3 regions of the Methylobacterium sp. FW102-HT35C08 genome follow, and region 3 is predicted to be linked to each of the others. Evidence: predicted binding sites of a transcription regulator. Region 3 holds the regulator's gene; each other region holds the start of a gene.
The links. The regulator PhoB, encoded in region 3, activates phosphate uptake and scavenging genes when phosphate is short. The targets are predictions, from matches to a motif close to TGTCATNNANCTGTCAT.
Positions count from the first base shown of each region.

Region 1: AC3WSN_RS05570 (YdcH family protein) is a predicted target of PhoB. The motif match lies at 5,570-5,586, and genes of this name have one in related genera.
Region 2: AC3WSN_RS22335 (Orn/Lys/Arg family decarboxylase) is a predicted target of PhoB. The motif match lies at 7,087-7,103, and genes of this name have one in related genera.

Region 1 covers NZ_JBYTCL010000002.1:1,137,490-1,147,803, reverse strand. The annotation lists gene AC3WSN_RS05595 (hypothetical protein) at 1-251, opposite strand, end outside; gene AC3WSN_RS05590 (phosphodiester glycosidase family protein) at 453-1,205, shown strand; gene AC3WSN_RS05585 (NADH:flavin oxidoreductase/NADH oxidase) at 1,409-2,527, opposite strand; gene AC3WSN_RS05580 (phospholipase A2 family protein) at 2,715-3,185, shown strand; gene AC3WSN_RS05575 (propionyl-CoA synthetase) at 3,247-5,172, opposite strand; gene AC3WSN_RS05570 (YdcH family protein) at 5,374-5,556, opposite strand; gene AC3WSN_RS05565 (YdcH family protein) at 5,730-5,948, shown strand; gene purE (5-(carboxyamino)imidazole ribonucleotide mutase) at 6,027-6,524, shown strand; gene AC3WSN_RS05555 (5-(carboxyamino)imidazole ribonucleotide synthase) at 6,521-7,633, shown strand; gene AC3WSN_RS05550 (tetratricopeptide repeat protein) at 7,966-8,838, shown strand; gene AC3WSN_RS05545 (acyl-CoA dehydrogenase family protein) at 8,995-10,149, opposite strand; gene AC3WSN_RS05540 (acyl-CoA dehydrogenase family protein) at 10,287-10,314, opposite strand, start outside.
Region 2 covers NZ_JBYTCL010000002.1:4,706,618-4,716,931, forward strand. The annotation lists gene AC3WSN_RS22305 (methyl-accepting chemotaxis protein) at 1-1,262, opposite strand, end outside; gene AC3WSN_RS22310 (TadE/TadG family type IV pilus assembly protein) at 1,717-3,030, opposite strand; gene AC3WSN_RS22315 (TadE/TadG family type IV pilus assembly protein) at 3,015-3,572, opposite strand; gene AC3WSN_RS22320 (TadE/TadG family type IV pilus assembly protein) at 3,665-4,321, opposite strand; gene AC3WSN_RS22325 (NAD(P)-dependent oxidoreductase) at 4,502-5,986, shown strand; gene AC3WSN_RS22330 (LamB/YcsF family protein) at 6,006-6,779, shown strand; gene AC3WSN_RS22335 (Orn/Lys/Arg family decarboxylase) at 7,152-9,497, shown strand; gene AC3WSN_RS22340 (GNAT family N-acetyltransferase) at 9,497-10,075, shown strand; gene AC3WSN_RS22345 (YceI family protein) at 10,116-10,314, opposite strand, start outside.
Region 3 covers NZ_JBYTCL010000002.1:532,710-543,023, reverse strand. The annotation lists gene modA (molybdate ABC transporter substrate-binding protein) at 1-86, opposite strand, end outside; gene AC3WSN_RS02665 (hypothetical protein) at 570-713, opposite strand; gene AC3WSN_RS02660 (50S ribosomal protein L11 methyltransferase) at 989-1,909, shown strand; gene rmf (ribosome modulation factor) at 1,940-2,128, shown strand; gene AC3WSN_RS02650 (hypothetical protein) at 2,149-2,355, opposite strand; gene AC3WSN_RS02645 (aminopeptidase P family protein) at 2,544-4,382, shown strand; gene AC3WSN_RS02640 (protein-disulfide reductase DsbD family protein) at 4,503-6,671, shown strand; gene phoB (phosphate regulon transcriptional regulator PhoB) at 6,852-7,547, opposite strand; gene phoU (phosphate signaling complex protein PhoU) at 7,736-8,455, opposite strand; gene pstB (phosphate ABC transporter ATP-binding protein PstB) at 8,566-9,381, opposite strand; gene pstA (phosphate ABC transporter permease PstA) at 9,404-10,294, opposite strand; gene pstC (phosphate ABC transporter permease subunit PstC) at 10,307-10,314, opposite strand, start outside.

The DNA.
Region 1 (10,314 bases), 600 kb from region 3:
TAACCGTAGCCGCGTCCACCATAGAAGCCGCGACCACCATAGAAACCACCCCCGCGGAAGCCGGCGCCGCGGAAGCCGCCACCGAAGCCGCCACCCCGGAAGCCGCCGAAGCCGCCGCCGTGGAAGCCGCCGCCGTGGAAGCCGCCGCCGTGGAAACCACCCCCGCCGAATCCGCGCGCATCCGCGCTGGCCGGCGCCAGAGCCAGGGCACCCGCTGCGAGCAGGGCCGAGCCGAGCACTGCACCCTTCATCACGTCATCTCCGTGGAAAACCGCCCTCTGAGGCAAGAAACGTTTTAAGGCCGAAAACGGTCCAGTCGCCTCTTGCGGCGCGCCGCCGCTGCCGGCCGCGGCAAGCCCCGGCCTTGCTCCGGGCTCCAAAATCGCCGCTTTCCGAGGCGAGAGGCCCCGGTAACACCCCGCTCCAACCCTCCGAGCAATCCGGAACGAGTGATGACGATGCGCCCGGCTCACGCCCTGTTGATCGCGCTCCTCGCGCTGGCCGCCCCCGCCCGGGCTGGCGGGGCGCCGGCCGGCCCAACGCCTTGCCGCGCCGTCGAGGCGCAGGGCGAGACCTTCACGGTCTGTACGATCGACCTGCGGCGGCAGCGATTGAAGTTGTTCTGGCGCGAACAGGATGGGCGGCCCTACGGCTCGCTCGGCACATTGGCCGAGACGCAGGGCGGGCATCTCAGCTTCGCGATGAATGCCGGCATGTACGACAAGGACCAGGCGCCGGTGGGCCTCTACGTCGAGGACGGGCGCGAGATGAAGCGGGTCTCGACGGCCGATGGCCCGGGCAACTTCCACCTCAAGCCCAACGGCATCTTCTGGGTGAAGGGCGAGCGCGCGGGCGTGCTCGACACGGCCCGCTATCTCCGGGCGAAGATCCGCCCGGACTACGCCACGCAGTCCGGGCCGATGCTGGTGATCGACGGCCAGATTCACCCGAAGATCTCCACCGACGGGCCGAGCCAGAAGATCCGCAACGGCGTGGGCGTCCCGGAGGACGGGCACGTCGCGATCTTCGCCATCTCCGAGCGCCCGGTGACCTTCGGCGCCTTCGCGCGGCTGTTCCGGGACGATCTCGGCTGCCGGAACGCCCTGTTCCTCGACGGCTCCGTGTCGAGCCTCTACGCGCCGAATCTCGGCCGCACCGACATCAGCCGGCCGCTCGGGCCGCTGGTCGGGGCGCTGCCGCGCTGAGGACGGTTCAGAGCTTTGGGGGCGGCAGGGGAAGCCTGCCTCTCGCTCCCGGTCCGCGATCGGGCCGGCTCGAACGGCGGCAAGCTTCGGCACTCACAAAGGTTCTGGATTCCGGGCTCGCCTGCGGCGCCCCGGAATGACTGGGCCGTCGGCCGAGGACGGGCTTTCCGCCGCTGCCCGGACGTCGTGCGCGGCGCCCGCGTTCAGCGCTGCCCGAAGGCCGTGTCCTTGAACAGGTCCTTGTACTCCCGCGGCTGCGAGCGCCAGTACTGCTTGGGGGCCCGCACGCGCGCGCCGAGCTCGGCGGCTGCGTGCCAGGGCCAGCGCGGATCGTACAGCATGGCCCGGGCGAGCGAGATCGCGTCCGCCTTGCCCTCCTGCAGGATCGCCTCCGCTTGGCTGGCCTCCGTGATCAGCCCCACCGCGATGGTGGTGAGTCCGGTCTCGGCCTTGATCCGCTCCGCGTAGGGCACCTGGTAGCCCGGCCCGAGCTTGATCGCCTGCTTGGGCGAGACGCCGCCCGTGGAGACGTGGAGCGCGGGCGAGCCCGCCCGCTTCAGGGCCTGGGCCAGTTCGACGGTCTCGTCGAGATCCCAGCCGTCCTCGACCCAGTCGGTGGCCGAGACGCGCAGCCAGACCGGGCTGCCCGCCGGGACGACGGCGCGCACCGCGTCGTAGACCTCCAGCGGGAAGCGCATCCGGTTCGCGAGGCTGCCGCCATATTCGTCCGTCCGCTTGTTGGCGATCGGCGACAGGAACTGGTGCAGCAGGTAGCCGTGGGCGCCGTGCAGCTCCACCGCCTCGATGCCGAGACGCACGGCACGCTTGGCGGTGGCCACGAACTGGTCGCGGACGCGCTTCAGGTCGGCGGCGTCGAGGGCGTGGGGCGGGACCTCGCCCTCCCCGTGCGCCAGAGCCGAGGGCGCCTCCGTGCGCCAGCCGTAGGCGTGCTCCGGCGGGATCTGCTGGCCGCCGGCCCAGGGAGCCTCGCTGGACGCCTTGCGGCCGGCATGGGCGATCTGGATGCAGACCGGGATCGGCGCGTATTCGCGCACGGCGTCGAGCACGCGGGCCAGCGCCCGCTCGCAGCCGTCGTTGTAGAGGCCGAGATCCCAGGCGGTGATCCGCGCCTCGGGCGAGACCGCGGTCGCCTCCAGGGTGAGCAGGCCGGCGCCCGACATGGCGAGCCCTCCCAGATGCATCATGTGCCAATCGGTGGCCTCGCCATCCCGGGCCGAGTACTGGCACATCGGGGCGATCAGGATGCGGTTCTCGAGGGTAAGGGCATCGAGCGTCAGCGGTTCGAACAGGCGAGCGGTCATCAGCAACTCCCGGTGGTCGATCCACTCTGGCGCAGGATGGGCACGACGGCCAGTGCGGTGCGGCAGAGCACCCCTGCGACCTGGGATTGCGGGAACCTGCGGAGACGGACGGCCGTTTTTCGCCCTGTCGCCGCATCGCGGCAATCGACGCGAACCGCCTGAGGGGGCGAGATCGCCCGAGGTCCAGATGATGCTTACCAGACTCGCCATCCCGCTCGCCCTCGCCGCCGGCTGTGCCGCCCTCGCGGGCGCGGCGCAGGCCCAGCCCGCCGCCTTCGGCGGACCGAAGATGCTGATCCACGGCAATTACTGCGGGCCGGGCAACAATGCCCCGCTGCCGCCGATCGACGCCCTCGACGCGGCCTGCGCCCGCCACGACGCCTGCACGCCCGAAGGAGGCCTGCCCACGCAGGCCTGCAACCTCCGCCTCCAGCGGGAGGCCACCCTGATCTCCCGCGATCCGCGCCAGCCCCAGGAACTGCGCTCGATGGCCGGCCTCGTCGCGGCCACCGCGACCCTGATCCCGTCCGAGCCGGCCCCGCGGAGCATGCCGGCCTCGGTCACGACCAGTCCGGCGCCGGACGCCTTCGCGCCGGCCCCGGAAAGATCGGCCCCCGGGGCGCTGGACGAGGACGACGACGCGCCGGACGCTGACTGACGCGGCCTGATGACGGCGCGGCCAGACTCGCCGCGCCGTCCTGCCCGTCGCGTGCGGACGCTCAGACGGCGCCGATGCCCTTGCCCTTCAGGCTCTCGCCGATCTCGTCGAGGGCCGCTGCGTCGTCGATCGTCGCCGGCATCGTCCAGGGCTCGTCGTCGGCGATCCGCTTCATGGTGGCCCGCAGGATCTTGCCCGAGCGGGTCTTGGGCAGCCGCGGTACGGTCAGCGCCATCTTGAAGGCCGCCACCGGGCCGATCTCGTCGCGCACCTTGGCGACGAGTTCCCGCTCGATCGCCTCGGTCGGCCGCGCGACGCCGGCCTTGAGCACCACGAAGCCGCAGGGCACCTCGCCCTTCAGCGCGTCGCGGATGCCGATGACCGCGCATTCCGCCACGTCGGGATGGCCGGCCAGAACCGCCTCCATGCCGCCCGTGGACAGGCGGTGGCCCGCGACGTTGATGATGTCGTCGGTCCGGCCCAGGACCGTGATGTAGCCGTCCGCGTCGATCACGCCGGCATCCGAGGTGTCGTAATAGCCCGGATAGGTGGCGAGGTAGCTCGACCGCATCCGCGCGTCCGAGCCCCACAGGGTCGGCAGGCAGCCCGGGGGCAGCGGCAGGCGGATCGCGATCGTGCCCATCGTGCCGGCCGGGACGGGCTTGCCGCCCTCGTCCAGCACCTCGACCCGGTAGCCCGGCATCGGCACGCAGGTGCTGCCGTGCTTCACCGGCAGGAGGCCGAGCCCCAGCGGGTTGCCGGCGATCGGCCATCCGGTCTCGGTCTGCCACCAATGGTCGATGACCGGCCGGTTCAGCACCCGCTCGGCCCAGGCGACCGAGTCGGGATCGGCGCGCTCGCCGGCCAGGAACAGGCTGCGGAACGCCGAGAGGTCGTAGGCGCCGATCCGGGCGCCCGCGGAATCCTCCTTCTTGATGGCGCGGAGCGCCGTCGGCGCCGTGAACAGGCAGGTCACGCCGTACTCGGCGGCGACCCGCCAGAAGGCGCCGGCATCGGGCGTGCCCACCGGCTTGCCCTCGTAGAGCACCGTCGTGCAGCCGTGCAGCAGCGGCGCGTAGACGATGTAGGAATGGCCCACCACCCAGCCGATGTCGGAGGCGCAGAAATAGGTCTCGCCGGGCTGGACGCCGTAGAGATTCGGCATCGACCAGGCGAGGGCGACGAGGTAGCCGCCGGTGTCGCGGACGACGCCTTTCGGCTTCCCCGTCGTGCCGGAGGTGTAGAGGATGTAGAGCGGGTCGGTGGCGGCGACCGGCACGCAGGCCGCCCTCTGCCCCGCGTCTCGGGCGGCCGCGACGGTCTCGGCCCAGTCGCGGTCGCGCTCCGGCGTCAGGGCGGCCGCGCATTGCGGCCTCTGGAGGATCAGGCAGGCCTCCGGCTTGTGGCGCGAGGCCGCGATCGCCGCGTCGAGGAGGGGCTTGTAGGCGACCACCCGGTTCGGCTCGATGCCGCAGGAGGCGGCGAGCACCACCTTCGGCGCCGCATCCTCGATCCGCACCGCCAGCTCGTTGGCGGCGAAGCCGCCGAACACCACCGAATGGACCGCGCCGAGCCGGGCGCAGGCCAGCATGCCGAACAGCGCCTCGGGCACCATCGGCATGTAGAGGATCACCCGGTCCCCCCGCCCGACGCCGAGCCCGGCCAGCACGGCGGCCAGCACCGCCACCTCGTCGCGCAGCGCCCGGTACGTGATGCTGCGCTTGGTGCCGGTGACGGGAGAATCGTAGCGGATCGCCACCTGCTCCGCCCGTGCCCCCTCGGCGTGACGGTCGACCGCGTTATGGCAGGCGTTCAGCGTGCCGTCCGGGAACCAGCGGCCGTAAGGGCCCGAATCCGGTGCGAAGGCCCGCTCCGGCGCGCGCACCCAGTCGAGCGCCCGGGCCGCGCCGAGCCAGAACGCCTCCGGATCGCGGCGGGCCGATTCGTAGATCTCCGGGTAGCGGCCCGGCAGGCTGGCGTTGGTCATCGCTTCGGCGTTTCCTCGCGGGCCGCTCTCCGGCGGCCGGCACAGAGTAGCCCATTCTCGCGCGCGGGGAGATAGAGCCTCGCCCCCGCGCGGCGGCGTGCGCGCCACAAGAAAGCCGCCGCACCGGGAGGTCCGATGCGGCGGCTTCTGTCATACGGGGTGTGCTATCGCGGGTGAGGTGTCAGGCCTCAGTGCCAGGCCTCAGTGCAACGTGTCGTTGCCCGCCTGGAGCCTGTTGATCTCGTCCTTGAGAAGGAGTTTCCGTCGCTTCAGCTCGGCGATGTGGAGGTCGTTCGCCGAAGGCCTGTGGGTCGCTTCCTGAATCTCGCGCTCGAGGGCTTCGTGCTTCCGGGCGAGTTGGTTCAGATGCGTCTGCAGCGACATGAGCCGAATCTCCTGTCATCGTTTCGACACGTCGAGATTGGCACAGGATGCCGGACCTGTCGAAGCGTTTTCTGCTGCTAAGTCTCACGAATGCTTACCGCGCCGTCTTGTCCGGCGCCCGGGCGTGACGCATGCTCCCGAGCCATGAACGAACTTCGGGTCCGCGGGTGACAATGGCGGAAGAGTCGGGTGAGAGTGCGCAGTCGGATCTCCTGGGCGAGCTGGCCCGGCTGCGCGAGGAGCACCGGGACCTCGACAGCGCCATCGAGGCGCTGGAGCTCAGCGTCGCCGGGGACCAGCTCCAGATCCAGCGGCTGAAGAAGCGCAAGCTCACGCTGCGCGACCGCATCTTCCACATCGAGGACGCGCTGACGCCGGACATCATCGCCTGATGCCGGTGGACGCCGCCGCGCCCCGCCTTGCCGCGGGCCTGCGCCGCCTGTAAGCGCCCTCTTTTGCCGGGATCAACGATGGTGTCGCCTCCGGTCGCGATCATCATGGGCAGCCAGTCCGACTGGGCGACCATGCGGCATGCCGCCGAGACGCTCGACGCGCTCGGCGTGCCCTACGACGCGCGGATCGTGTCGGCCCACCGCACGCCCGACCGCCTCGTGGCCTTCGCCAAGGGCGCGGTCGCGGCCGGTTTCAAGGTCGTGATCGCCGGCGCTGGCGGCGCCGCGCACCTGCCCGGCATGGCGGCGGCGATGACCCGGCTCCCGGTCTTCGGCGTGCCGGTGGAATCCAAGGCCTTGTCCGGCCAGGACAGCCTGCTCTCCATCGTCCAGATGCCCGCCGGCATCCCGGTGGGGACCCTGGCGATCGGGCGGGCCGGGGCCATCAACGCGGCCCTGCTCGCCGCGTCCGTCCTGGCGCTCTCCGACCCGCAGCTGGCGGAGCGACTCGACACGTGGCGCGCGGCCCAGACCGCCTCGGTGGCCGAGCGGCCGGTGACGGAAGAGAACGCGTGACGGACAAGACCCTCGGCCCCGGCTCCACCCTCGGCATCGTCGGCGGAGGCCAGCTCGGGCGCATGATCGCGCTGGCCGCGGCCAATTACGGCCTCAAGGTCCACATCTACGCCCCCGACCAGGACAGCCCCGCCTTCGATGTGGCCGCCCGCACCACCTGCGCGGCCTACGACGATGCCGAGGCGCTGGCCGCTTTCGCGCGCAGCGTCGACGTCGTCACCTACGAGTTCGAGAACATCCCGCACGCCACCGCCGACATCCTGGCCCGGCACGCCGCCCTGCATCCGAACGCGCGGGCGCTCTCGACCACGCAGGACCGCCTGTCCGAGAAGGAATTCATCAACGGTCTCGGCATCCCGACGGCGCCGTTCCGGGCGGTCGACACGCCCGACGACCTCGACCGCGCGATCGAGGTGATCGGCCTGCCGGCGGTGCTCAAGACCCGCCGCTTCGGCTACGACGGCAAGGGGCAGCGCATGCTGCGCGAGCGGGCCGAAGGCGACCGCAACGCCCTGTTCGCCGAGTTCGGCGGCGCGCCGCTGATCCTGGAAGGGTTCGTGCCGTTCGAGCGCGAGGTCTCGGTGGTCGGCGCCCGCGCCCGCGACGGCAGCTTCGCGGCCTTCGACCTGTGCGAGAACGAGCATCGCGATCACATCCTCGCGCTGACCCGGGTCCCGGCTCCCGGCGTGTCGCCCGAGACCCGTCGCGCGGCCCTCGACATCGGCAGGCGCATCGCCGACGCGCTGGACTATGTCGGCGTGCTCGCCGTGGAGATGTTCCTGGTGCGGGAGGACGGTGCCGAGCGCCTCGTGGTCAACGAGATCGCGCCGCGGGTCCACAATTCCGGGCACTGGACCATCGAGGGGGCGCGGACCTCGCAATTCGCCCAGCATGTCCGCGCCGTCTGCGGCTGGCCGCTGGGCGATGCCGCCCGGGTGGGCGGTCTGCCGGTGGAGATGCGCAACCTCATCGGCGCCCAGGCCGACGACTGGCACGCGCTGTTGGCCGAGCCCGGGGCGCATCTGCACCTCTACGGCAAGGGCGAGGCGCGCCCGGGCCGGAAGATGGGGCACGTCACCCGTCTCGGATCCGACCCGGCCGAAGCCTGAGGCTTCGGGGGCACACCCGCGCCGCCGCGTGCCGCGCGGAGGCCCCGACGCGGCGCCGGGGCAGCGTCGAGCCATACCTTCGCCACATCCCGCCGCTTCCACCAAGTCGTGGTCGGTGCCGAATGCTGTCGATCGATTCACCCGTGCCGCCTTTATCCTGTTGGGACGGGTGACGGGCCGGGTGACGAGGCGGCGCTTTCTTAAGCCGGCCTTCACCGTGATGCGCGACGGTGCCCCGGATCGGGTGTGCCCGGCGCGCGGCGCGGGCGCTTGGACGTGAGGGGCGAGGCGGGTACGCGGGATGCGGGCCGCGCCTCGGGGAGAGTGGGGCGATGATCGTACGCAACGGGCTGGTTCGGACGACGGCACTGATCGGCGCGGCCATAATCTCGGCCGCGGGCCTTGCGGGCTGCGAGACCGTCGGGAGCGCGGCCGGCCCGCGGCAATACGCCGTGCTGGAGACCGACACGACGGGTGCCACGAACGTGAACATCGCCTCGCTGACCGAGGTCGTGCAGCGCAACCCGAACGATGCGGCGGCCTACAACACCCGCGGTGCCGCCTACGCCCGTGCCGGCCAGTTCAGCGATGCCATCGCGGACTTCACCAAGGCGATCCAGATCGATCCGAACTCGGCCTCGGCTTACAACAACCGGGCGCTCGCCAGCCGCCAGATCGGACGCGACGGCCCGGCGCTGCAGGATTTCACCAAGGCGATCGGCATCGATCCGAATTACGGCCCCGCCTATATCGGCCGGGCTAATGTCGAGCGTGCTCAGGGCAACCTCGATCAGGCGCTCAATGACCTCAACGTCGCGATCCGGCTGATGCCCGAATCGGCCGAGGCCTATCATGCCCGCGGCCTCGTGCGGCAGAAGCAGGGTCAGGACACCCAGGCGATCGCCGATTTCGACGCCGCCATCGACCGCGACCCCTTCAAGTCGGCGCCTTACGCCGCCCGCGGCCAGAGCCTGATCGCCACGAACCAGTACCCGAAGGCGATCGAGGACTACAACGCGGCGCTCAACGTCAACAACAAGGACGCCACCTCCTGGGCCTATCGCGGCCTGGCCTACGAGAAGTCGGGCCAGCGCAAGGAGGCGATGGAGAACTACCAGCGCGCCTCGACGATCGACCCGAACAATTCCGTCGCCCGCGCCGGCCTCGGCCGGGTGCAGGGCGGGGTCGGCTCGCTGTTCAACTGATCGCGGCTACCCCAACCACGCCCTCATCCTGAGGTGCCCGCGTCAGCGGGCAACGAAGGAGGGCTTCGGGGATTGCGCGGCCGGCTGGAGGCCTCCTACGAGGCCTCCGCTGCGCTCCGGCACCCCAGCATGAGGGGACGGTCGGATGCACATCCCTCAGGCCGCCAGCAGCCCGTTCTCGTTCTGCGTGATCTGGCGCAGGTGGTGGGCGGTGTCGCCGAGCTGGTACTCGATCATGGCGAGCCGCTTGAAATGGTGGGCGCCGATATACTCCAGAGTCATGCCGATGCCGCCGTGGAGCTGGACTGCCTCCTGGCCGACATAGCGGCAGGCCTTGTTGATCTGCACCTTCACGGCCGACAGGGCCGCGGCCCGCGCTTTGGCATCCGGCGTATCCACCATCATGGCGGCGTAGAGCGCCATCGAGCGGGCCTGCTCCAGCTGAATCAGCATGTCCACGGCCCGATGCTGCAGGGCCTGGAAGGAGCCGACGCTGACGCCGAACTGCTTGCGGGTCTTGAGGTACTCGACCGTGAGCTTGTGGAGCGCGTCCATGGAGCCGACCGCCTCGGCGGCGAGCGCCGCGATCCCGTGCTCCACCACCCGCTCGAGGAGCGGCAGGCCGCCTTCGGGATCGCCCAGGGCTGAGTCGGCGGGGATCTGCACCTCCGAGAAGGACACTTCCGCGGCCCGGCCGCCATCCTGGGTCGGATACGCTTCGATGGCGACGCCCGCGGCGTCGGTCGGGACCAGGAACAGGCCGATCCCGTGCGGATCGCGCCGCTCACCCGAGACCCGGGCGGAGACCACCATCAGGCCGGCCGCGTCGGCGTTGGGTACGACGCTCTTGGCGCCGCTCAGCACGAAGCCGTCGCCGCTGCGACGGGCCGTGGTGGCCACGTCGGCGAGGTCGTAGCGGGACTGGCGCTCGGTGTGGGCGAGGGTCAGGCGCAGGCCGCCGGCGACGAGGTCCGGGACGAGGCGTTCCTTCTGCGCCGCGCTGCCGCCGAGCCGCAGGGCAGTCGAGCCGAGGACGAGGCTTGCCAGCAGCGGCTCGACCACGAGGTTGCGGCCGACCGCTTCCATGACCAGCAGAGTCTCGACCGGGCCGCCGCCGAACCCGCCTTCCTCTTCCGAGAACGGCAGTCCGGTGACGCCGAGTTCGGAAAAAGCCGCCCAGCCCTCCGCGGGGAAGCCCAGCGGCGCCTTCAGCCGCGCCTGGCGGCTCTCCAGCGACGGGTAGAGGTCGGCGGCGAGCCGCTCGACCGAGTCGCGCAGGAGCGACTGGTCCTCGTTCAGGTCGAAATCCATGGTGGTGTTCCCCTGGCCCCTCTCCTCCCCCTTGCGGGGAGGAGGCGGAGGTGGGGGTGGTGCAGGAGGCACCGTGGCACTCAATCCTGAGCCACCCCCACCCCTGACCCCTCCCCGCAAGGGGGAGGGGAAATCGCTCACAACCCCAGAATGCCCTTGGCGATG
Region 2 (10,314 bases), 4.2 Mb from region 3:
TCGATCGTGGCGTTCAGCGCCAGCAGATTGGTCTGCCCCGCAATGCCCGAGATCATCCCGACCATGTCGCCGATCCGGGCGGAAGTCTGGCTGAGTGCTTGGACGAGGGCGGCCGTCTGATCCGCCGCCAGAACCGCCTGCTGCGCCAGGCGCGCCGAGCCGCTGACCTGCCGGCCAATCTCCTGAACGGAGCTCCCCAATTCCTCGGCGGCGGCCGCCACGGTGTTGACGTTCGAGGCCGCCTCTTCCGCCGCCGCCGCCACGGTGGTCGACTGGGTCGCCGTCTCGGTCGCGGTGGCGGTCATGGTGCTGGCCGTCGCCTGCAGCTCGGTGGCCGACGACGACACGGTGCCGACGATGCCACCCACCGCGCGCTCGAAGCCGTCGGCCAGCTCGTCCATCGTGCGCCGCCGCTCGGCCGCGGCCGCAGCGTCGGCGCGGCGCTTGATCTCCGCCTCCTCGGCGGCCTTGCGGGCGACCATCGCCTTGATGCCCTCGACCGCCCGGCCGACCGCGCCGATCTCGTCGCCGCGCACGGCCTCCTTGATCTCCGAGTCGATCTCGCCCTGCGCCATGCGCTGCAGCACGGCGACCAGATTGGCGAGGGGCCGGGTGACGCCCTGGATGACGATCGCGCCGAGCAGGCCGAACGCGATCAGCAGGCCGATTGCCGCGCCCAGCGTCAGGGTCCGGCGCGCGGCCTCGGCGGTCTCCCCCGCCTTGGCCTTCGCAGCCTCCAGATCCCGGATATTGGCCTCGACCCGCTTGGTCACCGCCTCGACGATCTTCATCCGCGCCGGACGGACCTCGGTGTTCGACACGGTCGCGGCGGCGTCGTTCTGGTTCTTGAGCCCGAGGGCGACGGAGCGCTCGGCCACGGCGAAAAAGTCGAGCAGGCCCGCCTTGATGCCCGCGTTGGTCGTCCGGCGCGTCTCGGCGTCGGCCATCGCGATGAGCCGATCGATCGCCGTCACGGCCCGTTCCTTGGCGGCCTTGAAGTGCTCGAGATGGTCCGCCATCACGACGGCATCCGTCTCGATGATGACGTTCTTCTCGCGAATGATCGCCTCGTCCACGGCGGTCTCAAGGCGCAGCGCAATGATCGCGCGCATCGCCTGAACGTCGACGATCTCGCGCGTATTATCCTCCAGAGCGTTGAGATTTGCGCGCGCAATGAGCACGACGCTTCCGGCAACAATTGCCAATATCAACGCCGGTATTGCGAGCTTTACGATGATCCTGAGGTTGCGGAATAAAGACATGATTCCAGCCCCCGCCGGGGGTTGCAGCAACAACCCGCAGCCTCGTTAAGTGACATCTGAAACTTGATGTGCGTCAATTAATGAATTGCGAATTCATACCCCTCACCGGAAACAAATGCGCAATATAGTGGCATTTCCGGCTCCACGCACGGCGCGGTTCCTTAATCCGCCCGCCGATGCCATGATCACCGAAATGTGTGCGTGACCCGTCGCGGCCTCTCAGGGCGGCAGAAGCGAGCGGGAGAGTGAAGGCGCGGAGCGGATCAACGGCTGAATGATCGCGGGCGGTGCTCGCGGCGAGCCGTGCCCGCATTGGTCACGGCTGAACCGCATGCGGCAAGGCTCGGGTTCGCCGCAATGCGCGGCCGCCTGGGTGGCAACGCGCCGACCCTCATGAGCGAACGTCCACTTCCGGACGGCACGACACGTCGCGGGTGACCGCGACCGACCGGCCTCAATTGGTGATGCGCACCGAAGCCAGGGCCGCGCTGAACAGCTGCTGCATCGCCTTATTGATGTCGCCGTCGGTCGAGACCTGGAAATACAGGCCGTCGGTCGCGCAGCTCTGCAGTAGGGGACCGATCTTGTTTTCGAAAGGCTTCACGTTGTCGTTGTAAAAGCCGTTGTCATACAGCGGCAGGTATTGCGTGTAGATGATACCGATCCGGATGTTGTTGTTCTTCATCGCCTGGCAGGTCGAGGGGCTGATCGGGCTGATGAACCGGTTGTTGTTGATCTTGAAGCCGGAACTCGCATTGCTCATCGCGCCGTCGATGGGCGTGTCCTGGACACCGTCGGTGACGAAGAACAGAAACCGGATCGGGGTGGCGGTGGTCACGCCGTCGCCGCTCGCCGGGATCACGCTGGTCATCTTCGCCATCGCCCGCTCGTAGGCGGTCTGGCTGTCACGCTGATCCGGGTAGGAATACGCCAGATCGATCCCGGCGGACGCGCTGCTGACCTGATCCAGCGACGGAGTCAGCTGGATCAGCCGGGTCTGGAAGTCGCTGAAGGTCCACATCTCCATCCGGAACTGCTGCGTCAGGCTCATGCTCGACTTGGCGGAGGTCACCAGGTTTGCGACGGCGTCGCGCAGCACCTGGATCCGGAGCTTGATGTTGTTCCTCTTGGCGATGTTGTAGTTGTCGTTGGTGTTCTCGGTGCCGTTGCTGTTGAGAAGGTGGCAGGCGAAGGCGCAGTTGCCGGCGACGCGCTTCATGTTGGTGATGTCGGCGGCGGTGGCGGCGAGCCCCATCGACGGCGAGTTGTCCAGGAGCAGGTAGAAGTCGATGTATTGCGCGACGTTGCGCACGCTGGCCGACTGGCCGGCGATTTTCATCGTCACGACGTTCATCATGCTGCCGAGGGTCGTCCGCACGGTGGCGGTGTAGGCGGCGGTCAGGCCGACCTGCGTGGCGCCCGGCGCCGGGGTCAGGACGAACGAGGTGATCGTCACGCCCGGGACCTTCGCGGCATCCGCCAGGAACTGCGTGCGGGCGTTGGTGAGCATGACGTCGGTGAGCGTGTTGGTTTTCTGGGTGATCACCCCCAGGACGGCGGCGTCGACCGCGACATCGAGCTGGGTCTTGGCAGCGTTGCGCCGGCCGAGGTCGATGGCCGCCCCGGAGGCGAACAGCATCGGGATGGCCATGACGGCGAAGAGGATCGCCACCTGGCCGCTCCGCGCCCGCCCGAAGCCGGCTTCGGACTCGGGCCGGCGCGCCAGGGCGGCAAGCCAGGCCGAGAGTCGGATCAGAAGTTCGGGCACTTCGCGCCTCCCGGCATGATCACCTCGCCCTTGTCGAGGCGCTGGGCCCACGAGATTTGCCGGCTGAACACCAGTCCCCGCCCGCCGAAGATCGAGCGGAACAGGGTCGAGCCGATGACCGGCGTGTAGGCGAGGGAGACCTCGGCCAGGATGTACCGGGCGCCGTCGTACTGGAAGGTCGCGGGTGTCGCCGGCAATCCGTTGCTGCCGTTGAGGGTGAGGACGGGGCGGGCGTTCTGCGGATAGCTGGAGCAGACGCCGCCGAGCAGGTTCCCGGAGACGTTCTCGACGCCCATGGCGTGGATGGCGACCTGCAGGTCCGTCGTCGGGTAGGGCCGCATGATCGCGCCGGACGCGTTCAGGATCGCGGCCATGTCGCTCACCGTCGGGCTGCCGTTGGTGGCGCGCCCGGACAGGTCGGCGATGGTGCGCGCGTAGAGCGTGGCCTTGCGGCTGGTGTCGACGGCGCGCACGAGCTCGGTCATGCCGAAGTAGAGTGCGACGAGCACCGGCAGGACGAGCGCGAACTCGATGGCCGCCACCCCGCGTGCGTCATCCCGAAACCGCATCGGCCGCCCGGCGAGGCTTGGCGGGACAGGGGTTGGCAGGACAGGGCCAGGCAAGACAGGCCCGGTCACGAGCTGGATGGGCAGGCGTTGGTCGAGGTGAACGGCTCGACCTGGAAGACGGCGGCGGCCTGGAGGACGCGGCGCCCATTGGGCAGCGTGGCCTTGGCCGCGCCGAGCAGCGGGAAGAAGACCGGCATGTCGACCGCCGCCTGGACGACGACGACGTCGCTCGCCCGCGCGCAGGTGTACGACGCGAAGCCCGCATTCCAGTCCGAGACCCCGGTGTTCGGATTGATCGCCGTCGCCTGGACGGGCGCGGCCGCGCTGAAGCTCGTGGCCTTCGTGATGCTGATGCGCACGTTGGCGCAGGGGAAGAGCGTGACCCGCGGCTTGCCGCCGGGGGAGCACATGGCGGTGCGGAAGTTGTTCAGCAGCGTCGTGGAATTGGTGACGCCGGCATTGTTCGCCTGGAACTGGCCCGTGTAGATCTGGCGGCCGGCATCGGTCACCGCCTGCTGCAGGATCTCCTGCGCGAAATAGGTGATGCCGGCCTCCAAGGTGGCTCCGACCAGCGCCAGGAACGGCAACGCCACGAGCGCGAACTCGACCGCCGAGGCGCCGTCCCGGCTGCGGGAAAAGGCCAGCAGGAGGGGAGGCCCCAGGGGGCGAGGTCCCGGAAGGCGATCCGCCCCGGTCGTCTCCGCAGGCGTCGCACGGCTCATGATGGCTGCCGTCTTGAGACCGATCCACATCGCTGGTGTGTTGCGCGGCTGTCCGGGATTCCCGGCCAGGCATGCCCCTGCCGCCACGCAACGATGGCGGCCAGACCTTGCCAATTCATTGTCAGTGGGGCTGGAATCCTGCGGCTGATCCAACAGATCGGCACGCCAGTCTCCGACCGCGTGGCGAGCGACTGCTTCATCCAGATCCCGGGCGCGGCTTGGCGCATCCCGGCCGCCGCCCTGTCGGCGGCGACCGAAGCCAGCCCGGGCCTGCGCCGCCTGCTCCTGCACTACGTGCAGACCGAGCTCGTGCAGGCGCGGCACACGGCCTACGTCAACGCGACCTTCACGCTCGGGCCCCGCCTCGCGCGCTGGCTGCTGATGTGCCACGACCGCGTGGACGGGGACGACCTGCCGCTCAAGCACGAGTTCCTGTCGGTGATGCTCGGCGTGCAGCGCTCGGGCGTCACGCTGGCGCTGCAGAACCTGGAGGGCGGCGGCATCCGCGGCCGGCGGGGCCGCGTCCAGATCCTGGACCGGGAGCCGCTCAGGCAGGTGGCGTCTCCGCCCGCGCGGGCGGGGACCAATGGGTCCGCCCGTTGTCAGGACGGCGCGCTGCGCCTAGACGATCCCCGCGCCGGACTTGCGTTCCGCCACCGCTTTCCCATCAGGGGCTGCCCTTCCGTGATCACCGGTCCGTGCCTCATCGTCCAGCCGATCCACGCGGCGGGCCTCGACCGGCTGCGCGCGGCCGGGCTGGAGCCGCGCCCGGCCAGCGGCACCGACACCGAGACCCTGGCGCGCGAGGTCGCCGGCTGCGTCGCCGTCATCACCCGCAACACCGGCTTCCCGGCCGGCGCCATCGGGGCGGCGCCGGACCTGCGGGTGATCGGCGTCCACGGGACCGGCACCGACCACGTCGCCAAGGCGGCGGCGACTGAGGCCGGGATCGTGGTGGTCAACACGCCGGGCGCCAACGCCGTCTCGGTGGCCGAGCAGACGCTGGCGCTGATCTTCGCCCTGGCCAAGGCCCTGCCCGGCGCCGACCGCTCGGTCCGGGCCGGCGACGACAGCTTCAAGTTCACCACCCGCCTCGTCGAGCTCGCCGGCCTGACGCTTGGTCTCGTCGGCTTCGGGGCGATCGGGCAGGCGACCGCGCGGCTCGGCGCCGCCCTCGGCCTGCGGGTGCTGGCCTACGGGCCGAGCCGCCCCGACGCCGATTTCGCCAATGCCGGCGCGCTGCGGGCCGCCTCGGTCGACGCGCTCCTCGCTGAGGCCGACATCGTCTCGCTGCACGTGCCGCTGACCCCGGAGACACGCGGCCTGATCGGCCGGGCGCAGCTCGCCCGGATGAAGCGGGACGCGTTCCTGATCAACACCAGCCGCGGCGGCCTGATCGACGAGGCGGCCCTGATCGAGGCGCTGGAGGCCGGCACGATCGCGGGCGCCGGGCTCGACGTGTTCGCGCAGGAGCCCCTGCCCGCCGACCATCCCCTCGGCCGCCAGGCGCGGGCGATCCTGACGCCCCATGTCGGCGGCTCCACCGAGGCGGCGCTGATCCGCACCGCCGAGACCGCGGCGGGCCGGGTGGTCGACGTCCTCGCCGGTCGGCGGCCCGGCGGGCTGGTCAACCCGGATGTCTGGCCGCACCGACGCGCCCTGTGACACTCCCGGGAGCCCCGCGATGATCGTCGACCTGAACTGCGACATGGGCGAGGGCTTCGGCGTCTACCGCCTGGGCGACGATGCCGAGATGCTGACCATCGCCACCTCGGCCAACATCGCCTGCGGCTTCCACGCCGGCGACCCGCTCGTCATGCACGAGACCCTGCGGCTCGCCGCCGCGAACGGCGTCCAGGCCGGCGCGCATCCGGGCTTCCTCGATCTCTGGGGCTTCGGCCGGCGCCCGATTCACGGCGAGCGGCCGGCAGATATCGAGAAGGCCGTGCTCTACCAAGTCGGTGCCCTGCTGGCGCTGGCGCAGGATGCGGGCTGCCCGGTGCGGCACGTGAAGACCCACGGGGCGCTCGGCAACATTGCCAACGAGGACGCGGATCTCGCGCTGTCGGTGGCCCGGGCGATCCGGACGCTGGACCGCGACCTGATCTTCGTAGTGATGCCCGGCCTGGAGACCGAGCGCGCCGGCGAGCGGCTCGGCCTGCCTCTGGTCCGCGAGGTCTACGCCGACCGGGCCTACGCGGATAACGGCAACCTCGTCTCGCGCAAGTTGCCCGGGGCGGTGCTGCACGCGCCCGACGCGGTGGCCGAGCGGGTCGTGCGGATGCTCGGCGACGGGGCGATCACCTGCGCGTCCGGCGCGCGGATCCCGACCCGGATCGACAGCGTCTGCGTCCACGGCGACACGCCGGGCGCCGTGGCAATGGCCGCGCGGCTGCGCGACGCGCTCGCCACGCAAGGCATCGCGCTCAGGCCCATGGCCGCGGTGATCGGCGCCTGAGGGGAAGCGGTCGCGTCCTCCGGAGCCCCGCGACCGAAGCCGCATCACCACCGTCATCCCGGGGCCGTGCAGCGGAGCCCGGGATCCAGATCCGCCGACGCATCAAGCATCTGCACCGATGGTGGTTCTGGATTGCCCGCCTCCGGCGTGCACCTCCGGGTCCGGGCTCGCCTGCGGCGCCCCGGAACGACGGCGAGGACTATCACCCCGGGACATCACGCGCGTAGCTGCGTTGCCGCGCCGAAGCCGGCCGAGGCGCACCCCGATCACGACCTTTCGTTCCGGGTCGGCCACCACCACGGTCGCGTGTCATGCAATCGTCGCAGACGGGCCGGAAAGCCACGCGCTGCATCCGAGGCCAGAGAGGGCTCCATGGACTTCCACCGCCGCTTCACGGTCCTGATGTGCGCCCCGGCCTTCGATCCAGACGATCTCGAGGGCGCGCGCCTCAACCAGATCGTGGCGGCCGTGGAGCAGCGCGGCTTCGAGGTGGTGCGCGCCCGGCGCGTCGAGGACGCGGCCATCGCGGTCCAGACCGACGCGGCGGTCGGCTGCCTCGTGGTCGACTGGGGCAAGCGCGGCCTCGACGGCAAGGCCGCCGCCCTCATCGACATGATGCGCCGGCGCGGCCTGGAGATGCCGATCGTCATCATGGTTCGCCGCAAGCGGCTGGAGGACATCCCGGTCGAGCTCCTCGACTTCATCGACGGCTACATCTTCCTCGCCGAGGAGACGCCGGAATTCATCGCCCGCGGCCTCGTCAGCCGGGTTACGCAATACGCCGAGACCCTCAAGACGCCGTTCTTCGGCGCGCTCGTCGACTACGCCGAGAAGGGCAACCAGCTCTGGACCTGCCCAGGCCACAACGGCGGCATCTTCTATAACCGGTCCCCCATCGGCCGGATCTTCGTGGAGCATCTGGGCGAGGCGATCTTCCGCGACGATCTCGACAACTCGGTCCTCGACCTCGGCGACCTGCTGACCCACGAGGGCCCGGCGCTGAAGGCCCAGAAGGAGGCCGCCAAGATCTTCGGGGCGGAGAAGACCTACTTCGTCCTCAACGGCACCTCGGCCTCCAACAAGATCGTCCTGTCCTCCCTGGTGGCGGAGGACGACCTCGTCCTGTTCGACCGCAACAACCACAAGGCGGCCCACCACGGCGCCCTGTTCCTGGGCGGCGGCATCCCGATCTTTTTGGAAACGGATCGGAATGCGTACGGCCTGATCGGACCGATCTTCCACGAGGCCCTGGATGAGACCCGGATCCGCGAAAAAATCCGCCGCAACCCGCTGGTGACCGATCCGGAGGCGTGGCGCCGGGAGCGGCCGTTCCGCGTCGCGGTGATCGAGCAATGCACCTACGACGGCACGATCTACGACGCCCAGGAGATCCTGGAGAAGATCGGCCACCTGTGCGACTACATCCTGTTCGACGAGGCCTGGGCGGGCTTCATGAAGTTCCACCCGCTCTACGCCCGCCGCTTCGCCATGGGGCTGACCGGGCTCGACGAGACCTCGCCCGGCATCGTCGCCACGCAGTCGACCCACAAGCAGCTCGCGAGCTTCAGCCAGGCCTCGCAGATCCACACTCGGGACGGGCACATCCGCGGCCAGACCCGGCGGGTCGAGCACAAGAGGCTCAACGAGAGCTTCCTGGTCCACGCCTCCACGTCACCCTTCTACCCCCTGTTCGCCTCCCTCGACGTCGGCGCCCAGATGATGAAGGGGCGCTCGGGCATGATCCTGTGGGACGACACGATCCGGCTCGGGATCGAGTGGCGCAAGAAGGTCCGGGCGATCCGCCGCGAGTTCGAGGAGAACGAGCGCGATCCGGCCCGGCGCTGGTTCTTCGACCCTTTCGTGCCGGACGTGACGGTGAACGCCGACGGCGCCGAGGTGCCGTGGGAGAGCGTGCCGACCGACGAGCTCGCCGCCACGCCGCGCCACTGGGAGCTGAAGCCGGGGGCGCGCTGGCACGGCTTCAGCCACGTGTCGCCGGGCTACGCCATCACCGACCCGAACAAGCTCACCGTGCTGACCCCCGGCTTCGACCGGCACACGGGGGCCTATGCCCAGCACGGCGTGCCGGCGCCGATCGTGGCCCAGTACCTGCGTGAGAACCGGATCGTCGCCGAGAAGAACGACCTGAACTCGCTGCTCTTCCTGCTGACCCCGGGGGTCGAATCCTCCAAGGCCGGCACGCTGATCTCGGGCCTCGTCGCCTTCAAGCGGCTCCACGACGACAACGTCGCGCTGGAGGAGGCCATGCCGGAATTCGTCAACCGCCGGCCGAACCGCTACCGCGGCGTGCGCCTGCGCGACCTCTGCAACGAGCTCCACGCCTTCCACCGGGAGGCTGGCACCTCGACGCTGCAGCGGCGGCAATTCGCCCCCGAGCACCTGCCCGAGATGGTGACGCCGCCGAAGAGAGCCGCCCAGCTGCTGACCCGCAACAAGGTCGACTACGTGCCGATCGCCGAGGCCGAGGGGCGGATCGCCACCACGCTGATGCTGGTCTATCCCCCGGGCATCGGCACGGTTCTGCCGGGCGAGCGGCTCGACGAGCGGGCCAAGCCCATGCTCGACTATTTCAAGATGTTCGAGGCCTCCGCCAACCTGTTCCCGGGCTTCGAGGCCGAGATCCAGGGCGTCTACCGCGAGGTCGACCCGGACGGGCGGATCCGCTTCCACACCTACGTGGCGCGGGAGGGCGCCTGATGGAGATCGAGGTCGAGACGCCCGGCCTAATCCCGGCCCGCGCCTGCCCCGACATCGTCATCCGCGCCTCCTCGGACGCCGATGTCGAGGCGATGGTGGCGATCTACGAGCACCACATCAGCCGGGGCGTCAGCGATGTCGGCGTCGCCGAGGAGGACCGGCTGCTCCCCGACGACCTGAAGCGGCGGCGCAAGACCATGCGCAAGAAGCGCCTGCCGCACCTCGTGGCCGAGCGGGACGGCGCGGTGGCGGGCTACGCCTACGCGGTGCCGTTCCGGAAGCGGCCGGCCTACCGCTACACGCTCAAGCACTCGATCTACGTGCATCCCGACCACCTCCATGCCGGGATCGGCCGGCGGCTGCTGCCGGCCCTGATCGAGGCCTGCGCAGCGGGCGGCTACCGCCAGATGATCGGCTACATCGACGCCGAGAACGCGGCCTCCCTGCGGCTCCACGAAGCCTGCGGGTTCGAGCGGGTCGGCTACCTGCGGGCGGTGGGCTTCAAGTACGGCCACTGGTCGGACAGCGTCATGGTCCAGCGGGCGCTGGGGACCGGGTCGGAGGACCGGCCGGGGTAGCGGCGCATCAGGACGGGTCCGGGCGTCTGTGCGGCCCGCGTCAGTGACCGGCCGCAGGCTGCGCCGTCGCGACGATGTCGATCTCGACCCCGACGTCGAGCGCCACCCACTGGCCTGAGGCCCAGGCCCCCTGCCCGACGCCGAACTCGGTGCGGACCAGGCCGACGCGCCCGGTGGCGTGCGCCCCGCCGCCCTCGAGGGTCAGATGGAACGGCAGCGTCACGGGCCGGCTCGTGCCG
Region 3 (10,314 bases):
TCGCCCGCACGCGCCGGCGGGGCTGTGGGACCGAGCGCCAGCGTGCCGAGGACGAGGGCGGCCACGATCCGTCGGGTCAGGCGCATGCGGTGCGTATCCCTGTCGCAACCCGTTATATCCGGCCGGGTACGACGGTGATCATAGTGAGGCCAGACCGTGCGGCCAAGGGCGGCCGCACAGGCCCGCGGCGGGCTCAGCCGTGCTGGGGCTCGGGACGGTCCTTCGGGGCCGCTTCGGCGCGATGCAGACGGCTGAGAAGAACGAGGAGGTGACCCGGCAGCGGCCCGTCCGGCGCTGGCCCGCCGAAGATCCGCTCGCGCGGCCTGGAAGGCGCGGACGTATCGTTGACGACCACGGGCCCGCGGGGGCCGGAACGCCTGGACTTGGTCACGCTGTACGCACCCTGCTCAATCGTGATTCACGGAAAAAGCCGGCAAAAACGTCGGTCCAGGCAGCGGGTTCCGCACGCCTTCGAAGATCCTATGGTTAACGCGTGAACACAGTGCCGCATTCCTGGGCGTTCGCCGTTCCGAATCGCGACGACACGTCTGGGCTCCCGATGCCCGTCGTCACCAAGTGCGGATGTCGCGCCGCTCGGTCGGCTCGGCCTCCGCCAAGCTGGTCATGTCGGCCGCCACAAGCAACGCCCAGAGTGTCGCCACACCGGTGGTGACCAGCGCGACGGCGACGCTGATGAGGAAAGGCGAGTTCATGGGCGTCGTGTCATCTGGCAAAACTGGCGCGCCGTGTCGCTAAAAATCGGCGCGCCTGAGTTGAGGGTCCGGCCTTGGGAGAGCCGAAACTGTTTAAGCACACCGACCGGCTCCGGACACTGATTTAGGTGCGCGAACTCACAAGTATTGCCGGCTGTGTCTGGCTGGCCACAAGAGGTCGTGGGTTCCGCGGCGAGCGGCGTTTCGGGCCGCCGTCGGATTTCTTCGCCTCCGCCTCTGGGATGTGGCGCGTCCCGGCGTTACAGCCCAGAACCATGCTCGAAGGCTTGCCGCCCCACCGCCCGTCCCACGTCCTGCGCCTGCTGACCGACGAACGTTCGGCCCGGGCCATGACCGATCTGCTGGGCGAGATGTTCGACCCGACCGAGACCGCGGTGGCGGCCTTCGAGGATGAGGACGGACGCACGTGGCGGCTCGAAGCCTACTTCGCCGACGAACCCGACGAGGATTACGTCCGCGCCCTGATCCGGCCAGTGATCGGCGATGCCGCCGACGCGGCCGAATTCCGCACGATCGCGCAGCAGGATTGGGTCCGCGCCTCGCTGGAAGGGCTGAAGCCCGTCCGCGCCGGGCGCTTCGTCGTCCACGGCTCGCACGATCGCGACACGGTGCGGGCGAACGACCTGCCCATCGAGATCGAGGCGGCCCTGGCCTTCGGCACGGGCCATCACGGGACGACGCTGGGCTGCCTCCGGGCTTTGGTCTCCGAGCTGAAGCGGCGCCGTCCGGCCCATGTCCTGGACGTCGGCACCGGCACCGGCATCCTCGCCTTCGCCGCCGCCAAGGCCTTGCGGCAGCCCGTGGTGGCGGGCGATCTCGATGCCGAGGCGGTGCGCACCGCGCGCGAGAACGCCCGAGCCAACGGCCTCGGCCCCTATCTCAAGCTGTACCAGGGGCCGGGGGTGCGCCATCAGCTTGCGGCCCGGCCGCGGCACTTCGACCTGGTCTTCGCCAACATCCTGGCGCGTCCCCTGCGGCTGCTTGCCCCGACCCTGGCGGGGGTGGTCGCCCCGGAAGGCGTCTTGGTCCTGTCGGGCCTGATCGAGCGCGACGTGTCCGGCGTTCTCTCGGCCTACCGGGCCCAGGGCTTCTCGCTGGTGCGTCGCGGCCTGATCGAGGGCTGGGTCGCCCTTGTCCTGATGCGGGGCGGTGCGGCCCGACGCCCGCGGCGCTGAACCGGAGACCGGTGGCCGCGTTTTCCTGGCATGAGCCAGACGTCGCTCCACCACCCGCCGGCGGATCCGATCACGGAAGGCGCCCGCGCGCGGGCCCAGGGCCGACCGAAGGACGCCTGCCCCTATCCGGCGCATTCGGCGGCGCGCACGGCCTGGCTTGAGGGCTATGACGGCGCGCCGGTCGATCGCGCGCCCGATCTGCCGGTCAGAAACGGCTGATCGGAACCGCGCCGCAGATCCTACTGCCGCGCCGTGCGCAATCGTCCGGCGGATGTCGGCCCCTGCGGTTGCGTATCCGGCTGAGGTGCCGGCTCGATCCCATCCGCTTGCGCCACAGGCGCGCCGAGCGCCGCCATCAGGACGCGCAGGCCTTCGATCCACTCCTCCAGTTCGGCGAGGGATTCGAAGCCGTCGCGGCGGACCACTGTGTCCGGCTCGATCGTCACGACCGCGTCGAAGCGGCCGTCCGCTCTGTCGCTGATCCGATAATAAACACGGCGGGGCATGCCTCAGGAATAAGCCAAATTCGGCTGCGTGATAAGATTGCTCGCGATTTTTAATCCCAAAATTAGGATGTGCCGCTTCGATTGCCGCGCAGTTGCGAGCCGGGTCCGGCGGGCGCTAGGCTCGCCCCATGACCGAACTCGATCCGACCGCACCGCGCCGGCGCTTCCAGACCTTCGACGATCCGAGCCATCGCAAGGGGCCCGAGCGCATCGAGGCCCTGCGCGCCGGCCTGCGGGAGACCGGGCTCGACGGCTTCGTCGTGCCGCGGGGCGACGAGCACCAGTCGGAATATGTCCCCGCCGATGCCGAGCGTCTCGCGTGGCTGACCGGCTTCACCGGCTCGGCCGGCACCGCCGTGATCCTGATGGAATCCGCCGCGCTGGTGGTGGACGGCCGCTACACTTTGCAGGCGCCCGAGCAGGTCGAAACCGGCCTGGTGACGGTCGTGCCGCTCGCCGAAACGACGGCCGAAGGCTGGATCGGCGCCAACCTCAAGCGCGATCAGGTGCTCGGCTACGATCCCTGGCTGCATACGCCGGATGGGCTCGCGCGGCTGGAGCGCGCGGTCACGAAAGCGGGCGGTACGGTGCGGGCCGTGCCGAACCTCGTCGACGCGGTCTGGGCCGGACGGCCGAAGCCGGCCGCCGGGCCGGTGGTCGTCCAGCCGGACGCGCTCGCGGGCGAGACGGCCGCCGACAAGCTCGCCCGGGTGCGCGCGGCCCTCGCGGAGGGCGGCTGCGATGCCCTCGTGATCTCCGACCCGCACAATCTCGCCTGGGCGTTCAACCTGCGCGGCTCCGATGTCGGGCATACGCCGCTCGCGCTCGGCTACGCGATCCTGCCGCGCGCGGGCGCGGCGCGGCTGTTTCTGGTCTCGCCGAACGTCGATCCGGCCCTGCGCGCTGCGCTGGCCCCGATCGCCGGGATTCTGTCCCGATCGGACCTCGACGATGGGCTGGCCTCCCTGGCCGGCGTCCGCGTCCGGCTGGACGCCGCGACCGGGGCGGTCGCTCTCAAGGAGAAGATCGAGGCGGCCGGCGGCACCGCCGATGTCGGCAAGGACCCGATCACCGCCATGAAGGCGGTCAAGAACGCCGCCGAGGTGGCGGGCGCGCGCGCCGCCCATATCCGCGACGGGGCAAGCGTCGTGCGCTTCCTGGCCTGGCTCGACGGGGCGGCCGCGTCCGGCGGCGTGACCGAGATCGCCGCGGTCGAGGCGCTGGAGGATTTCCGCGCCGCCGGCGGCGACCTGCGCGATGTCTCGTTCCCGACGATCTCGGGCTCCGGCCCGAACGGGGCGATCGTCCATTATCGGGTCACCCGCGCCAGCGATCGGACGGTCCGGCCCGGCGAGCTGTTCCTGATCGATTCCGGCGCACAATACCCGGACGGCACCACCGACATCACCCGTACGGTCGCGGTGGGCGAGCCGAGCGCCGAGATGCGCGACCGCTTCACCCGGGTCCTCAAGGGCCATGTCGCCATCGCGCGCGCGGTCTTCCCGACGGGCACGACCGGCGCGCAGATCGACGCCTTCGCCCGGGCGCCGCTCTGGCAGGCGGGGCTCGATTTCGATCACGGCACCGGCCACGGGGTCGGCGCCTTCCTGTCGGTGCATGAGGGTCCGCAGCGCATCGCCAAGACCGGCACGGTGCCGCTGGAGGCCGGCATGATCCTGTCGAACGAGCCCGGCTACTACGCGAGCGGCGCCTACGGCATCCGGATCGAGAATCTCGTGCTGGTTGAGCCCCGTCCGATGTCCGGAGGCGAGCGGCCGATGCTCGGCTTCGAGACCCTGACGCTTGCCCCCTACGACCGGCGACTGATCGAGCCGGCTCTCCTCGACCCGGGAGAGCGCGCCTGGATCGACGCCTATCATGCGCGGGTCCGCGAGACCCTGGCGCCCGGCCTCGACGCCGAGGCGCGCGCCTGGCTGGAGCGCGCCACTGCGCCGCTCCCGGCCTGACGTCGCGGCCTGCCGCCACAAGCGCCTTCCGTGCTAAGCGGTTCGGACACGGAATAGCCCGCGCCGGGCCGGACATCGCCGCGCGTGAAACCGCGCCGGCCCTGCGCGCGAAGGGACAGCATGATCCGTCGCCTTGCCTTCCTGATCCTGGCTCTGACTGCAAGCCTCTCCGCCGCGGCGGCGCAGGGTCTGCAATCGAGCTTCCGCACGCCGCCCGACCTCGTGCGGTCGAGCCTGGTGGCCGAGCCTGTCGCGGTGGCGGGTGCGCAGCCGTTCACCCTCGCCGTGCGCATGGAGGTGAAGCCCGGCTGGCACGTCTACTGGCGCAATCCGGGCGATTCCGGCCTGCCGCCGGAGGTGACCTGGACCCTGCCGGCGGGGTTCAACGCCGGGGCGATCCGGTGGCCGGCGCCGGAGCGCATCCCGATCGCCACGCTGATGAACTACGGCTACGAGGGCGAGGTCACGCTCCTCGTGCCGGTGACCCCGCCGCCGAGCCTCGACCCGGCCGACCCGGTGCAGATCCGGGCGAAGCTCACCTATCTCGTCTGCGAGACCGAGTGCGTGCCGGGCTCCGCCGACCTTGCGCTGACGCTGCCGGTGGCCGAGCCCCGGCCCGATCCGGACAAGGCCGCGCTGTTCGCCCGCGCCCGGGCCGCCCTGCCCGTCCCGCCGCTCTGGCCGCTGCATCTCGCAAGTCAGGGCGACACGCTGCGGCTCGATTTCGCAGCAACCGGCCTCAAGCCGGATGCTGTCCGGAACGCCGCGTTCTTCCCCTATTCCGAGACGGCGATCGACAACGCCGCCGCGCAGGTGATGTCGGTCGATGAGGCCGGCCTGCACCTCACCCTCGCCCGCAGCAGCCCGACCGAGCCGGCGCCCGCCGCGCTGCCGGGCGTCCTCACCCTCGAGGAGGTCACCGATGCTGGTCCCCGCCGGCTCGCCTTCGCGTATGGCGACGAGCCGGTCTTGCCGACGGCGGCTCCGGCCACGACGCTGGAAGCGCCCGCGGCACGGGCGATCGCGCCCGATTTCGACGCGCTGACGCTCGCGACCGCGGCGGCCTTCGCGTTCCTCGGCGGCCTGATCCTCAACTTGATGCCGTGCGTCTTCCCGGTCCTGTCGATCAAGGTTCTCGGCCTGATCCGGCATGCCGGCGAGAGCCCGGGCCGGCTGCGTCTCCACGGCCTGGCCTACACGGCGGGCGTGCTGGCGAGCTTCCTGGGCCTCGCAGCGCTGCTGATCGCCCTGAAGGGTGGCGGGGCGGCGATCGGCTGGGGCTTTCAGCTGCAATCGCCGGACGTGGTGGCGGGGCTGGCCTATCTGTTGTTCGCGATGGGCCTCAGCCTGTCGGGCGTCGTCCATGTCGGCGGCCGGCTTGCCGGCCTCGGAGACGGCCTCGCCCGGCGCGCGGGCCTGAGCGGCTCGTTCTTCACGGGCGTGCTCGCGACGCTCGTGGCTACGCCCTGCACGGCGCCGTTCATGGGCTCGGCGGTGGGCTTCGCGCTGACCCAGAGCGCCGGCGTGGCGCTCGCGGTGTTCGCGAGCCTCGGCCTCGGTCTCGCCCTGCCCTTCCTCGCGCTGACACTCTGGCCGCCGGCCCTGCGGGCGCTGCCGCGGCCCGGCGCCTGGATGGAGGTTCTCAAGCAGATCCTGGCCTTCCCTGTCTACGCAACGGTGGCGTGGCTGGTCTGGGTGCTGGCGCAGCAGGTCGATCCGCGCGGGCTGCTGGCGGCGCTGATCGGGCTGGTTCTGGTCGGCTTCGCCGCCTGGGCCTGGGAGCGCGGACGCGCCGCCGCGCCCCGCACCGGTCGGATCGCCCAGGCCGCCGCAATCCTGGCGATCGTCGCCGTCGGGGCCCTCGCCGTGACCCTCCCGCAGCAGCGCATGCTCCCGTCGGCGCAGGCCGCTGCCGACGGGATCGAGCCGTTCACGCAGGCGCGCCTCGACTCGCTGGTAAGCGCCCGCCGCCCGGTCTTCATCGATATGACGGCGGCGTGGTGCATCACCTGCGCGGTGAACGAGGCGACCTCGCTCAACACCAAAGCCGTGCGGGCGGCGATGGCGGAGCGCGGCGTGACCTACATGAAGGGCGACTGGACCAACCAGAATCCCGAGATCACCCGCCTGCTGGAGAAGTACGGGCGCAGCGGCGTGCCGCTCTACCTGCTTTATGCCGGGACCGGGGAGCCCCAGGTGCTGCCGCAGATCCTGACCGAGGGAACGGTTCTGGCGGCGCTGGACGCGGTCCCGACCGCGTCCGGCCGGAGCGCGGCGCTGGCCCGCTGAGCCTTTCCGGGGTCCGAGCCCCTAGGGCATCGATGCGCTCGGTCGCAGTCTTCGCGAGCGGAGTGAAGCAATCCAGCAGCGCCACGCCAACCGGCCGCGCGCCGCCCCGGGACACGTCGCTGAACGCGTGACGACGGCGCGCCGGACCGAAGTTCCTTTCGGACAGCCCGTGCGGCCGCCTCACGCCTCCAGCGAGAAGGTCTCGTCGAAGGCGTAGCCCGAGCCGCGGACCGTGCGGATCGGATCGGCCTGGCGCGGGCCGTTCAGCGCCTTGCGCAGGCGCCCGACATGCACGTCCACCGTGCGCTCGTCGATGTAGACGTCGTGGCCCCAGACCCCGTCGAGGAGCTGCTCGCGGGAGAAGACCCGGCCCGGGGCCAGCATCAGGAATTCCAGCAGCCGGAACTCGGTCGGGCCGAGATGCAGCTCCTCGCCGCCGCGGCGGACGCGGTGGCCGGTGCGGTCGAGTTCGAGATCGCCGGCGGCCAGCCGGTCCGAGCTGTGGGCAGGCTTGGCCCGGCGCAGCAGCGCGCGGATCCGGGCCAGCAGCTCCGGCACGGAGAACGGCTTGACGATGTAGTCGTCGGCGCCTGTGCCGAGACCGCGAATCCGGTCGCCCTCCTCGCCGCGGGCGGTGAGCATGATCACCGGCAGCCGCTCGGTCTCCCGGCGCGCCCGGATCCGGCGGCAGAGCTCGATCCCCGAGAGGCCGGGCAGCATCCAGTCGAGCAGGACGAGATCGGGAATCCGCTCGGCCAGGAGCAGCTCCGCATCGTCGCCGCGGGCCGCCGCGTCGACGAGGAAGCCCTCGGCCTCAAGGTTGTAGCGCAGCAGCGTGGTCAGCGCCTCCTCGTCCTCGACGATCAGGACTTGCATGCTCACGTTCGAAGACCCGTTCCCGAGGCGGCGCCACACAGCCTGCCGACACCCCGACGCGCATCGGAGCGGACGTGCAGGCGGAGGGTGCGGGAGGCGCCGCTCAGCCTCAACCCGCACCCTCCGATTCTCCGACCGCGCCCCACAGGAGAGAGCGCAGGCCGGCGCGTGAAATCAGGCCGGCCCGCCTACGGAGCCTGCACCCCGTCCACGGTCGCGTAGTTCGACGCGTCGTTTTTCGGCCGGTCGCCCGCCAGCGTCTCGCCGGTGGCGAGGTAGTGGATCGTCTCGGCGATGTTGGTGGTGTGGTCGCCGATCCGCTCGACGTTCTTGGCGCAGAACAGCAGATGCGTGCAGAACGAGATGTTGCGCGGATCCTCCATCATGTAGGTCAGGAGTTCGCGGAACAGGGAATTGTACAGGGCGTCGATCTCGCCGTCGCGCTCCCAGACATCGTGGGCCGCCTGGACGTCGCGGCTCGCATAGGCGTCGAGCACGTCCTTGAGCTGACCCTCGGCGAGGTCGCTCATGTGGCGGACGCCGAGCACGATCTTCTGGGCCGGCGCCTGGTCGGAGATCGCCACCACCCGCTTGGCGACGTTCTTCGCGAGATCGCCGATCCGCTCGAGATCGCCGGAGACGCGGATCGCCGAGATGGTCTCGCGCAGGTCGATGGCCAGGGGCTGGCGCCGGGCGATCAGCAGGACCGCGCGCTCTTCGATGTCCCGCTGCAGCGCGTCGAGGCGCTTGTCGGCGAGGATCACCGCCTGGGCGAGCGTGTCGTCCCGGCGCACGAGGGCGTCGGTCGCCTCAGCGGTCATCTTCTCGGCCACGCCGCCCATCTCCGAGATCGAGCGACGCAGGTTCTCCAGGTCGGTGTCGTAGGAGGTGACGATATGGCCGGGCATGGCGGATCCTTCGATGGGGTCCCGGGGACGGCCCTCCGGGAGGCTTGCGGGATCCGCCGGCGCGCTGGAGACGCGATGCGGCGGTCCCGGGACCGGAGCGGCCCGGCAGACTAGCCGAACCGGCCGGTGATGTAGTCCTGCGTGCGGCGTTCCGTCGGGTTCATGAACATCCGGTTGGTCGGACCGAACTCGACGAGCTGTCCCAGATACATGAAGGCGGTGAACTGCGAGATGCGCGCCGCCTGCTGCATGTTGTGGGTGACGATCACGATGGTGAACTCGTCGCGCAGCTGCTCGATCAGCTCCTCGATGCGGCCCGTGGAGATCGGGTCGAGGGCCGAGGTCGGCTCGTCGAACAGGATCACCTCCGGCTTCTGCGCCACCGTCCGGGCGATGCACAGGCGCTGCTGCTGGCCGCCCGACAGGCCGGTCCCCGCCTGACGGAGCTTATCCTTCACCTCGTCCCAGAGGGCGGCCTTGCGCAGAGATTCCTCGATCCGGCCGTCGAGCTCGGATTTCGGCAGCTTCTCGTAGAGGCGCAGGCCGAAGGCCACGTTGTCGTAGATCGACATCGGGAACGGCGTCGGCTTCTGGAACACCATGCCGATGCGCGAGCGCAGCTCGTTCAGGTCGACGGAGGGGCTGAGGATGTTCTCGCCGTCGAGCAGGATCTCGCCCTCGGCGCGCTGCTCCGGATAGAGGCTGTAGATCCGGTTGAAGCAGCGCAGCAGGGTGGACTTGCCGCAGCCGGAGGGGCCGATCAGCGCCGTGACCTGCCGGTCATGGAAGTCGAGGTTGACGTCCTTCAGGCCGTGGAAGCTGCCGTAGTAGAAGTTCAGGTCCTTCACGGCGATCCGCACGGGTCCGCCCTCGTCGGCGCGGTTGCGGTTCAGCTCGACCGTGGGGATCGCGGAGGCGGCGTTCATCGTCGTGTCCTCGAAAGGGGTCTCAGCGCGAAGTCTGCGGCTTGATCACGAGGCGCGCGATGATCGACAGCACCAGGATGGTCGCGGTGATCAGAAGCGCGCCCGCCCAGGCGAGCCCCTGCCAGTTCGGATAGGGCGACAGAGCGAACTGGTAGATCATCACCGGCAGGTTCGCGACGCCGCCCATCAGGTTGGCGGAGAACCAGGAATTGTTGTTGAGCGCCGTGAACAGCAGCGGCGCGGTCTCGCCGGCGATGCGCGCCAGCGCCAGGATGATGCCGGTGACGATGCCGGCCGAGGCCGCGCGCCAGGTCACGCTGGTGATCACCGTCGAGGGCGGCGCCCCGAGGGCCGCGCCGGCCTCCCGCAGGGTGCCGGGGACGAGGCGCAGCATGTCCTCGGTGGTGCGCACGATCACCGGCACGGCGATGATCGCGAGCGCCACGCCGCCGGCCCAGCCCGAGTAGGTCCCCATCGGCCGCACCATCAGCGTGTAGACGAACAGCCCGATCAGGATCGACGGCGCCGAGAGCAGGATGTCATTGAGGAACCGGATCAGCGCCGCGAGCTTCGAGCCGCGCCCGTACTCGGCGAGGTAGGTCCCCGCCATGACGCCGATCGGCGTCGCGATCAGGATGCCGATCCCGGTCAGGACGAGGCTGCCGAGGATCGCGTTGGCGATGCCGCCGCCCTCTGAACCCGGACCCGGGGTCGGGTTGGTGAACAGGGTCGGCGTGAAGCCACGCACGCCCTGGACGATCAGCATCACCAGGATCGAGCCCAGGACCAGGGCGCCCACCAGGGTCGCGCCGGTACAGGCGATCCGCAGGGCCCGGTCGGCGACGCGGCGGCCGCGGCGGACACGACCGGAACGGCGCCCGGTGGTCGTGGTGATCGTGTTGGAAGCGTCCATCGCGCGGGCTCCTCAGGCGG